One region of the Polaromonas sp. P1_H6 genome, then DNA from elsewhere that is predicted to be linked to it. Evidence: predicted binding sites of a transcription regulator. Region 1 holds the regulator's gene; each other region holds the start of a gene.
The links. The regulator sigma-54, encoded in region 1, starts transcription at its own class of promoters, with help from an activator protein. The targets are predictions, from matches to a motif close to TGGCANGNAANCTGCTTT.
Positions count from the first base shown of each region.

Region 2: the regulator sigma-54 is predicted to act here: its motif matches at 1,326-1,343, upstream of AC1D1F_RS21090 (pilin).
Region 3: the regulator sigma-54 is predicted to act here: its motif matches at 1,230-1,247, upstream of AC1D1F_RS16615 (ammonium transporter).

Region 1 covers NZ_JBFUCN010000022.1:67,833-71,088, reverse strand. The annotation lists gene lptB (LPS export ABC transporter ATP-binding protein) at 1-401, shown strand, start outside; gene AC1D1F_RS18535 (RNA polymerase factor sigma-54) at 536-2,071, shown strand; gene AC1D1F_RS18530 (THUMP domain-containing class I SAM-dependent RNA methyltransferase) at 2,213-3,256, shown strand, end outside.
Region 2 covers NZ_JBFUCN010000029.1:89,197-92,452, forward strand. The annotation lists gene AC1D1F_RS21085 (tetratricopeptide repeat protein) at 1-789, opposite strand, end outside; gene AC1D1F_RS21090 (pilin) at 815-1,276, opposite strand; gene AC1D1F_RS21095 (hypothetical protein) at 1,479-1,778, opposite strand; gene AC1D1F_RS21100 (tetratricopeptide repeat protein) at 1,919-3,256, shown strand, end outside.
Region 3 covers NZ_JBFUCN010000018.1:36,257-39,512, reverse strand. The annotation lists gene mrdA (penicillin-binding protein 2) at 1-883, shown strand, start outside; gene AC1D1F_RS16615 (ammonium transporter) at 1,301-2,794, shown strand; gene AC1D1F_RS16610 (hypothetical protein) at 2,827-3,256, shown strand, end outside.

The DNA.
Region 1 (3,256 bases):
TGGGCCGCGCCGAGATCGAGTCGCGCCTTGACGGCCTGCTGCAGGACCTGCGGGTGGACCACCTGCGCAATTCGCCGGCCCCGGCGCTGTCGGGCGGCGAGCGCCGCCGCGTCGAGATCGCCCGCGCCCTGGCGACCCAGCCGCGCTTCATCCTGCTCGACGAGCCTTTTGCCGGCATTGACCCGATCGCCGTGATCGAGATCCAGCGCATCATCGGCTTCCTGAAGTCGCGCGGCATCGGCGTGCTGATCACCGACCACAACGTGCGCGAAACGCTGGGCATCTGCGACCACGCCTACATCATCAGCGACGGCCACGTGCTGGCCCAGGGCACGCCCTCCGAGATCGTGAACAACGCCGATGTGCGACGCGTGTACCTCGGTGAACACTTCAAGATGTAGGATGACACTCCCCCTGTTGTCGCTCACTTCGTGTAGCTCCCTCCCCCCCGAGGGGGCGGCGCCTGCGGCCTGGCAAAGCCAGTTCCGCGGCCCCTGCTCGCACTTTTTCTGCGCTTCGATCAAAGCTCCTTGACATGAAGCAGGGCCTCTCGCTCCGCGTCTCGCAGCACCTTGCGCTGACGCCCCAGCTGCAGCAGTCGATACGGCTGCTGCAGCTGTCGACGCTCGAGCTGAGCCAGGAGGTCGAGCAGATGCTCGACGAAAACCCGTTTCTCGAGGTGGCGGAAGAAACCGCCGTGCGCGAAGAGTTCGGCCTGGAGCACCTCAACACGCCGGTCAGCCAGGACAGCCGCGAGTTTGAATCCGCGGCGGATTCGACGGGCGGCGGCGCGGAGGATGCCGGGACTTCGGCCCCCGCCGATGCCGAGGTCAGCGCCGAACCCAAGCTCGAGGAAAGCTGGGAAGGCGACGGCACGGTGGAGACCACGCCCGACGACAGCGAATGGGGCAGCGATGCGCCGGCGCGCAAGAACAACAACGACGAGGGCGACACTGAGGCCTCCGACCTGACGGGCGCCCACGAGTCGCTGCAAGACCATTTGCACCGCCAGTCGTTGGGCCTGCGCCTGTCCGAAGAGGACCGCGCGGCCCTGCATTTCCTGATCGAGTCGCTCAATGACGACGGCTACCTCGAAGACAGCCTGGCCTCGCTCGCGGCGGGCCTGGCCGGGGATGACCTGGAACAGGCCGAGGACCTTGAGCAGCGTTTTGCCATGGCGCTCAAGCTGCTGCACCACATGGAGCCGGCCGGCGTGGGCGCGCGCAACCTGGCCGAATGCCTGGGCCTGCAGTTGCTGGACTGCAAGGACTGCGAAGAGACCCGCGCCGCTATCGCCATGTGCAAGCAGCCCATGGAGCTGCTGGCCAAACGCGACCTGAAGCGCCTGTCGCACCTGTGCGGATTCACCGAAGCCGCCGTCCGGGGCGCGATTGCCGTGATAGGCCGGCTCGACCCCAAACCCGGCCGCCGCTTCGTGAACGTGGAGCGCAACCTGATCGTGCCCGACGTCATCGTCGTGAAGTCGGGCCGGGGTTTCAAGGTCTCGCTCAACGGCGACGTGATGCCGCGCCTGCGCGTGCACGACATCTACGCCAACGCCCTCAAGCAGCACAAGGGCCAGGGCGGCCAGGCGCTACAGCAGCGTCTGCAGGAGGCGCGCTGGTTCATCAAGAACATCCAGCAGCGCTTCGACACCATCCTGCGCGTGAGCAGCGCCATCGTCGAGCGGCAGAAAAACTTCTTCACGCACGGCGAACTCGCCATGCGCCCGCTGGTGCTGCGCGAGATCGCCGACGAACTGGGCCTGCATGAGTCCACGATTTCGCGCGTGACCACCGCCAAGTACATGGGCACGCCCTTCGGCACTTTTGAGCTCAAATACTTCTTCGGCTCCGCGCTGGGCACCGAAACCGGCGGCAACGCTTCCAGCACCGCCGTGCGCGCGCTGATCAAGCAGTTCGTCTCCTCCGAGAGCCTGAAAAAGCCGCTCAGCGACAACCAGATTTCCGAAATGCTCAAGGAGCAGGGCATCGAATGCGCGCGCCGCACCGTGGCCAAGTACCGAGAGGCTTTGCGCATCGCGCCGGCTAATTTACGCAAATCACTGTAAATCCGATTCTCGGGCGCATGGCGGCGTTGCGCGGTGCTCGGAATCCTCATGCACCCAAGTGCATTCCGGTTCCTGCGCTCCGTGCGCCTTGCCCTGCATCCCGATAATCGAATTTCCAGCAGCCCTTTTGAAGAGTCCGACATGAACCAGCTCCAATTGTTTTTACCGTGCGCCGCCGGCGTCGAGGCCTTGCTGGCCACCGAGGTGCAGCGCGTCACCGGCATCCAGGGCAAGGCCTGGCGCGCCGGCGTGCAGTTGCAGGCTTCCTGGCGCGACGCGCTGCAGCTCAACCTGCACAGCCGCCTGGCCCAGCGCGTGCTGATCGAGTTGCAGCACAACCAGTACCGCAGTGAACAAGACCTTTACAACGCCGCCGCCAACGTGGCCTGGGAAATCTGGTTCACGCCCAAGCAGACCTTCAAGGTTGAGATCACCGCCCAGCACAGCCCGCTGCAGAGCCTGAACTTCGCGGCGCTGAAGATCAAGGACGCCATCGCCGACCGCTTCCGCGCCAAGTTCGACGACGTGCGGCCCAGCGTCGATACGCGCTGGCCCGACGTGCGCGTCTATGTGCACCTGACGACGGACACCGTCACGATTTACATCGACACCTCGGGTGAGCCCCTGTTCAAACGCGGCTGGCGCGAAGACAAGGGCGATGCGCCACTGAAAGAAACCCTGGCCGCCGCGATGATCGCCGCCAGCGGCTGGGACCAGCTGTGCAAGGACGGCGTTCCGCTCTACGACCCCTGCTGCGGCTCGGGCACCATCGCCATCGAGGCGGCGCAGATCGCCTGCAACATCGCGCCAGGCATCAACCGCCGTTTCGCCTTCCAGAAATACCTGCCCTTCCAGGGCCATGTGTGGGACGGCCTGCTGGACCAGGCCGAGGCCGCCATCACCGAACCCACGGCGCCGGTGTTCGGCAGCGATGTGTCCTTCCGCATGGTCGATTTCGCCGAACGCAATGCCGAGCGCGCCGGCGTGGCCAATGCGGTGGAATTCCGCGGCGGCGACGCGCTGCAGCGCATGCCACCCGCGCCCTCGGGCGTGATGCTGGTGAACCCGCCCTATGGCGAACGTATCGATGTAGCCGGCGTGGCCGGTATCACCGGTGTGCAGGGCCGCGACCAGCGCCGCCAGCAGAGCCGGGAAGTCCAGCACGACCACCGCAACCAGCCCATC
Region 2 (3,256 bases), on a different contig from region 1:
CAGGAGTACATACACTGCCCCTCCCGCCAGCAAAAAACCTGTCACAGTAATAAAGCCACGACTAAAACGGTCCAGCTTGCCGGATGAGGCTCTGCGCAGAATCACCTCCCAGGCAAGTACAAACAGAGGCAAAAGCACGCCTGTTTCTTTGCTGAGAAAGGACAGCGGCCAGAAAATCGCCCACGCCAGCAGGATCCAGGCGGCACCAGTCTGGCCACCTCGTTCCCGTCCGCCTATATGAAGCAGCAGGGCGGCGAGAAGAAAAAAAGCGGACAAGCTCGTCATGCGCTGCACCACGAGCAGAACAGGAAGAAGCTGGATAGGCTGCAGCAGCCACAAGGCAGTCACAGCGCCGGATGCGATCAGCGTGTTGCTTTGTTTCGCCGCGGACGTGGCGGTGGTCAGGATGCGGTGCGCCAGGCAAAACACCAGGAAACCACAAGCCAGGTGGATCGCAAGATTGGTCGCCTTGAACACAAACGGATTGAAACCGCTGAAATAATAATTGAGCGCAAAACTCAGTTGGGCTACCGGACGCCCGGAAGGGCCCGCGCCGCCGCTCAGGAGCGCTTGATGAATCGACTCCAACGAAAGGTTTTCCAGGCGCACGCCTTGCGCAAAGAGGATGCTGGGTCCGTCATCGAAAAAGAAGCCTCCCTGCAAACCTGGCCCATAAACGGCCACAAGAACTGAACCGACGACGAGTGCAGCCAGCGCAATAATGTGCGAAGTTCGCATGGAAATGGAGAGCGTAGAGGCAAAGAAAAAAGCCCCTTGGCGAAAGGCCAAGGGGCTTTTTTGATACTTCAATCGATCAGAAATCTTTGCAAGAGCTTGGCAGGTACTTGGCTTCGACGGGGCTGGTGCCGCCGCCGCAGCTCCACTTCACCTGGCCGGTAGTCGTGTCATTAACTTGGCCACGCAATACCACCGTCTTGCCGGAAGCACCGGTAGGCAGGCCAGCGGCGGATTGGGTAATCACGATGATGTCACCCTGGGTGGAAGATGTGCCGCTATAGGTCACGGAAGCCACATACTTCGAAGTTTGATTTTGCACACCCATGGACAGTGCCGACAGCGTCATGGTGTTCTTCTGTGCGTAGGTTTCCGCGACGGCCGTACGGCCAGAGGAACCGGCCAGGATCACTTCAGACATTTTGGCGCGAACCATGTAGTCCTGGTAAGCAGGCAAAGCCACGGCGGCCAGAATACCGATGATCGCGACAACGATCATCAATTCGATCAGGGTAAAACCCTGCTGGAGGGAACGTTTCATAAAAAACTCCTTAGATGAAAAGCAATAAAAACCAAAAAGGCCTTAGAACTCAGCAGTTTTCATGCCAGTACCTGCCCCCTCTTGAACACCATGTTCCTGCCATGGAGATCGCTGGGAAAACAGGGTTTCTGGCGCAGTTTTTGTCACCTTGAATTTTTGACGTGACACTTTTGTCACGTCAGAATTGGCGGGCTCCGACCGTTTATCTAACCCGCTGAATCACCCAACGCGTCATCTCGTCCGCGTAGTCTGCTGGAATACCGGCATCGAGAAGCGTCCATTTGAAAACGTTCCCAAGCTGGGCTTTCTTGTAGGTGTTCAATTTATGCTGTGCCTTGAATTGAACAATCTGCACCGCCATTTTCTCCAAGGTGTAATCGACTTTTTTGGCAAATTCCTTGTCCTTCTTTTCCGCTACCTTGGGAATTTTTTCCAGGAAAAACCGCGCAAGAGACGCGCCGAATTTTTTTGCCTCGCCGGCGTCAAACCAAGCCAATGCCATATCGATCCCTGATAGTGTTGCTCGTGCGCTGATTATAGAATCAGCAACGTTTCGCACCAAAGACCAAGCGCTGACGCTTTAGCCGGCGCTTGATTCACGCAATCCCGGCCAGCGCCAGCAGCCTACAAAGTCAGCGAACCATGGGCCTTTTTGATCGATTCGCGTCACGCATAAGCATCCCCCCAAAATCTACCAGCGACGCGGCTTCAGGTTCCGGCCTGGAAGCCGGGCAGTGGCTGGACAAGGGCCTGTTGCTCGAGCAACAGGGCCAAATTAACGAGGCTTTAAGCTGCTACGAATCGGCTGTCAGGCTGGCGCCGACGCTCGCGCGGGCCCATTTCAACCGCGGCAACATTCTGCTGGACCGCGGCGACGCTCAGAATGCATTGGACGCCTATCTGGAGGCCATCAAGCACAAACCGGATTCGGCCGCTGCGCATTTCAACATCGGCAACGCCCATCTACGCCTTGGAGCACCAGAAGCCGCCGTCGCGGCCTACCGGCAGGCCCTGGCGATCAAGCCTGATTTTGCGGATGCCCACGCCGCGCTTGAGTTGGCGCTTGGGCTTGAGTCCGATCAAGTCGAGGCCTATTTCCATCAAGGCCTCGCCGAGCAGAATCTCGAGCGGCTCGATCATGCAAAAGCGCTCTATCGCCAGGCCCTGGCCATCAAGCCGGATCACATAGCTGCTTGCAACAACCTCGGCAGCATCTTGCTTCGCGAAGGGAAGGCCGATATGGCCGCTCCCTACTTCCGGCGTGCGTCCGAGGCGGATCCCACGAACGCGGCAACGCAGATGAACCTCGGTGATGCCCTGAAAGCCCTTGGGCAGATTGAGGAAGCGCTTGACAGCTACCGCCGGTCGGTGGAAGCCGGACCCGACGACGCAGCGGCACTGGTTCGGCTCGGTAATACACAAGGAGACCAAGGCCAGCTGAGGGAGGCCATCACCAGCTACCGCCGCGCATTGGAAATTGAGCCCGACAACGCCGAGGCCAACCTGAACCAGGGTGTCGCCTTGCTGGAGCTCGGACACCTTGATTCCGCGGAAAAGTGCATCCGTCGCACCCTTGAGATCGAATCTGGCTCGGCGGAAGCACATAACAACCTGGGCCTCGTCATGCGGAGACGGCAGAACATGGACGCCGCCTTGGTTTGTTTTCAAAAAGCATTGTCCCTTCGACCCAAGTTCGCGGAAGCGCATGTGAATATTGGCAGCGTGTTGCAGGCACTCGGGCAAATTGATGCCGCGGCACAAAGCTATCGTCAGGCGCTGGACATCGCCCCCGATTCCGCCATCGCGCACTCCAACTACGGTAGCGTATTGGAGCAACTCGACAAACTCGAGTTGGCCGAGGCAAGTTTTTTTCGGGCACTGGAAATCAACCCGGAGCTTGCTCAAGCCCACAACAACCTCGGCATGCTTTTTAGCCGCACCAACAGACTCGCCGAATCTATCGCGAGCATTAAGCGCGCC
Region 3 (3,256 bases), on a different contig from region 1:
CGTGGACGCCATGCACGACTTCATGAAGCCGCTGGGTTTCGGCCAGATCACGGGTATCGACATCAACGGCGAGGTGCGCGGCGTGCTGCCCAGCCAGGAATGGAAGCGCAAGGCCTACAAGCGGCCCGAGCAGCAAAGGTGGTATCCCGGTGAAACGATTTCCCTGGGCATAGGCCAGGGCTACAACACCTTCACCATGCTGCAGCTGGCGCAGGCCACGGCGGCGCTGGCCAACGGCGGCGTCAAGCACAAGCCGCGCCTGGTCATCGGCACGCAGGACCCGGTCACGCGGGTGATGCACCCGCTGCAGGCCAGCCCGCCCGAGGACCTGGGCTACAAGCCGGAGAACGTGGCCATCGTGCGCAAGGCGCTGGTCGGCGTCACGCAGGAGGGCACCTCGGCGCGGGTGTTTGCCGGCGCGGGTTACCTCTCGGGCGGCAAGACCGGCACCGCCCAGGCCGTGACCATAGGCCAGAAAGACAAGTACAACAGCGCCAAGATGGAAGAGCACCAGCGCGACCACGCGGTGTACATGGCCTTCGCGCCGGCCGAGGACCCGAAGATCGCGCTAGCCGTGATCGTGGAAAACGCCGGCTGGGGCGCCGGCGTGGCAGCGCCCATCGCGCGCCGGGTATTTGACTACGTGCTGCTGGGCCAGTACCCCAGCGAAGAAGACATGGTGGCGGTGCAAAAAGGCCTGGCCGCCGCTCCCGTCGGCAAGCCGCGCCAGGCGGCCGAGATGGCCAGCCTGCTTTCAGCCCCGACCTCCGGGCCCACCACCGCCGCCGCAGCGGCGGCCGCCAAGGCCAAGGCAGCGGCCATCGCCGAAGCGCTCAGCAAGCTGGTCCCGCCCATGGCTGCGGCCGGCATCAATCCCGACTGAACTCCCGGCTGCCGGGCACCCCGGAAAACGACAGGCATAAAAAAAGCGCTGGGGTTACCAGCGCTTTTTGCAGCAGGGCATCTTGTGGAATGCCTTGTTGCCTGTGTGTACTTCTAATGGCTCTCTCGTGTCTCCTCGGCTCCTCGCGTTGCGAGCAGCAAGGCTCGTCAGCAAGTCGTCCAATGTAGCCCGCGCACTGACATAGTGCATTGGGGGTTTCCCGCCCCCGGGATTTTGCGGATGGGCGGCTACGGTCCCTGGTGCGGCGTGCCATAGCATGGCGCCCGGCGTGCACCGCGTATACGCATTTGCACTGAAAACCGCCCAAATCTTCCCTATTAAGTGCTGGCATGAGTTATGCCTGCTGCCTTCTGACTGTTACCAATTGTTGGCTGGCTGCAAGAAAGGCGGGCATGTATGCACCTGAAGAGTGTTATGGCGTGGGGCTTGTCGATCTGGATGGGCATAGCCTGCCAGCAGGCCATGGCGCAGGCGCCTGCCGCGCCGGCTGCCGCTCCCTCGGTGGCGGCTTCCGGCGTGGTTACCGAAGTTCCGGTGCCCGTTGCCGCTCCCGCGCCACCGCCGGCGGCTCTCGCGGCAGCGGCTGCGGTTTCGGTTCCCGCCGCACCGGCATCCGCCCCGCCGCCCGCGCCCCTGACCCGCCCGGGCCTGGTGGGGGCGGAGACCCTCAGCGGCGCCGACACCGCCTGGATGATGACCTCTACCGCACTGGTGCTGCTCATGACGCTGCCGGGCATCGCCCTTTTTTACGGCGGCATGGTGCGCAAAAAGAGCGTGCTCAACGTCATGGCCTGCGTTGTCGCCATTTGTGCGGTGGTAAGCCTCCTGTGGTTCGCCGTGGGGTATTCGATCGCTTTCACCCCCGGCAGCAGTGCCTGGGGCCACTACTTCGGCGGCACCGAGCGCTTCTGGTTCGCCGGGCTGGATTACGTGAAGGACGCGCAGAAGGTCGCGGTCAGCCACGTCGCGCCCAACATCCCGGAATCGGTCTATGCGATGTTCCAGCTGACCTTCGCCATCATCACGGCGGCGCTGGTGGTCGGTTCCTTCGTCGAACGCATGCGCTTTTCCGCCATGCTGATCTTCATGTCGCTGTGGACGGTCGCTGTGTATGCCCCCATCGCCCACTGGGTCTGGGAGCCCAACGGCTGGCTGGCCCGCATGGGCGCGCTGGATTTCGCCGGCGGCTCCGTGGTGCACATCAATGCCGGCATCGCCGGGCTGGTCTGCGCCTACGTGCTCGGGCCGCGCCACGGCTACGGCCGCGAGCCCTTCACACCCTTCAACCTGGGCCTGACCATGGCCGGCGCCGGCATGCTGTGGGTGGGCTGGTTCGGCTTCAACGCCGGTTCCGCGGTGGCTTCCGACGGCCGGGCGGGCCTGGCCATGGCGGTCACGCACATCGCGGCCGCGGCCGGCGCGCTGTCGTGGATGGCGGCCGAGTGGGCGGTGCGCGGCCGGCCCTCGCTGCTGGGCCTGTGCTCGGGCCTGGTGGCCGGCCTGGTCGCGATCACGCCGGCGGCCGGTTTTGTCTCGCCGCGCGCGGCGCTGGTGTTCGGCGTGGCCGCGGGGCTGGCCTGCTACTGGGGCGCCACCGGCCTGAAGCGCCTGCTCAACGCCGACGACTCGCTGGACGTGTTCGGCGTGCACGGGGTGGGCGGTATCGTCGGCTCACTGCTCACGGGCGTGTTCGCCAGCAAGGCGATTTCGGGCGCGGAAGGCAGTGTGCTGACGCAGGCCATAGGCGCGGGCGCGGTCATGCTGTACAGCCTGTTCATGACGGCGCTGGCTTTGTGGGTCACCTCGCTGGTCGTCAGCCTGCGCGTCAGCGAGGCCTCGGAGAGCGACGGCCTGGACATCACCCAGCATGCCGAACGCCTTGGCACCTGATGTGCCGGCATTCACTTTGAAGGACACACACCATGCCTTCCAGCGAAAAAATCGCCATCGCCGCCCATCTCCACGTGTTGCTGCGCCGCAAGACCGGCCGGGTGACCGACACCGAGTGGATGGCCGGCAACCTTGAGTACGCGGCCGAGATCGCGCGCTTTGCGCGCGAGAAGGCGGCCGAAGAGGGGCACCCCGACCTGGCCGTCTGGGCCGACAGGCTCGAGGAAATCATGGCCGTGCCCGACCCCAAGCCGCGCCTGCCGCTGGTCCAGCTGGTGTCGGAGGCGGTGAAGGAGCGCGCCGCACCCGCCATGGCGCCGCCGCCCCAGCCGGACCGCCAGAGCGCGCGCTCGATAGACACCGAGGAAGAGGTCTACCCGGAGTCCGGTTTTATCGAATCCACCTTTGGCGCGATCTTCGGCGAAGAGGGTCAGCGCGAGCGCAGGCACCGCGACCCGAACG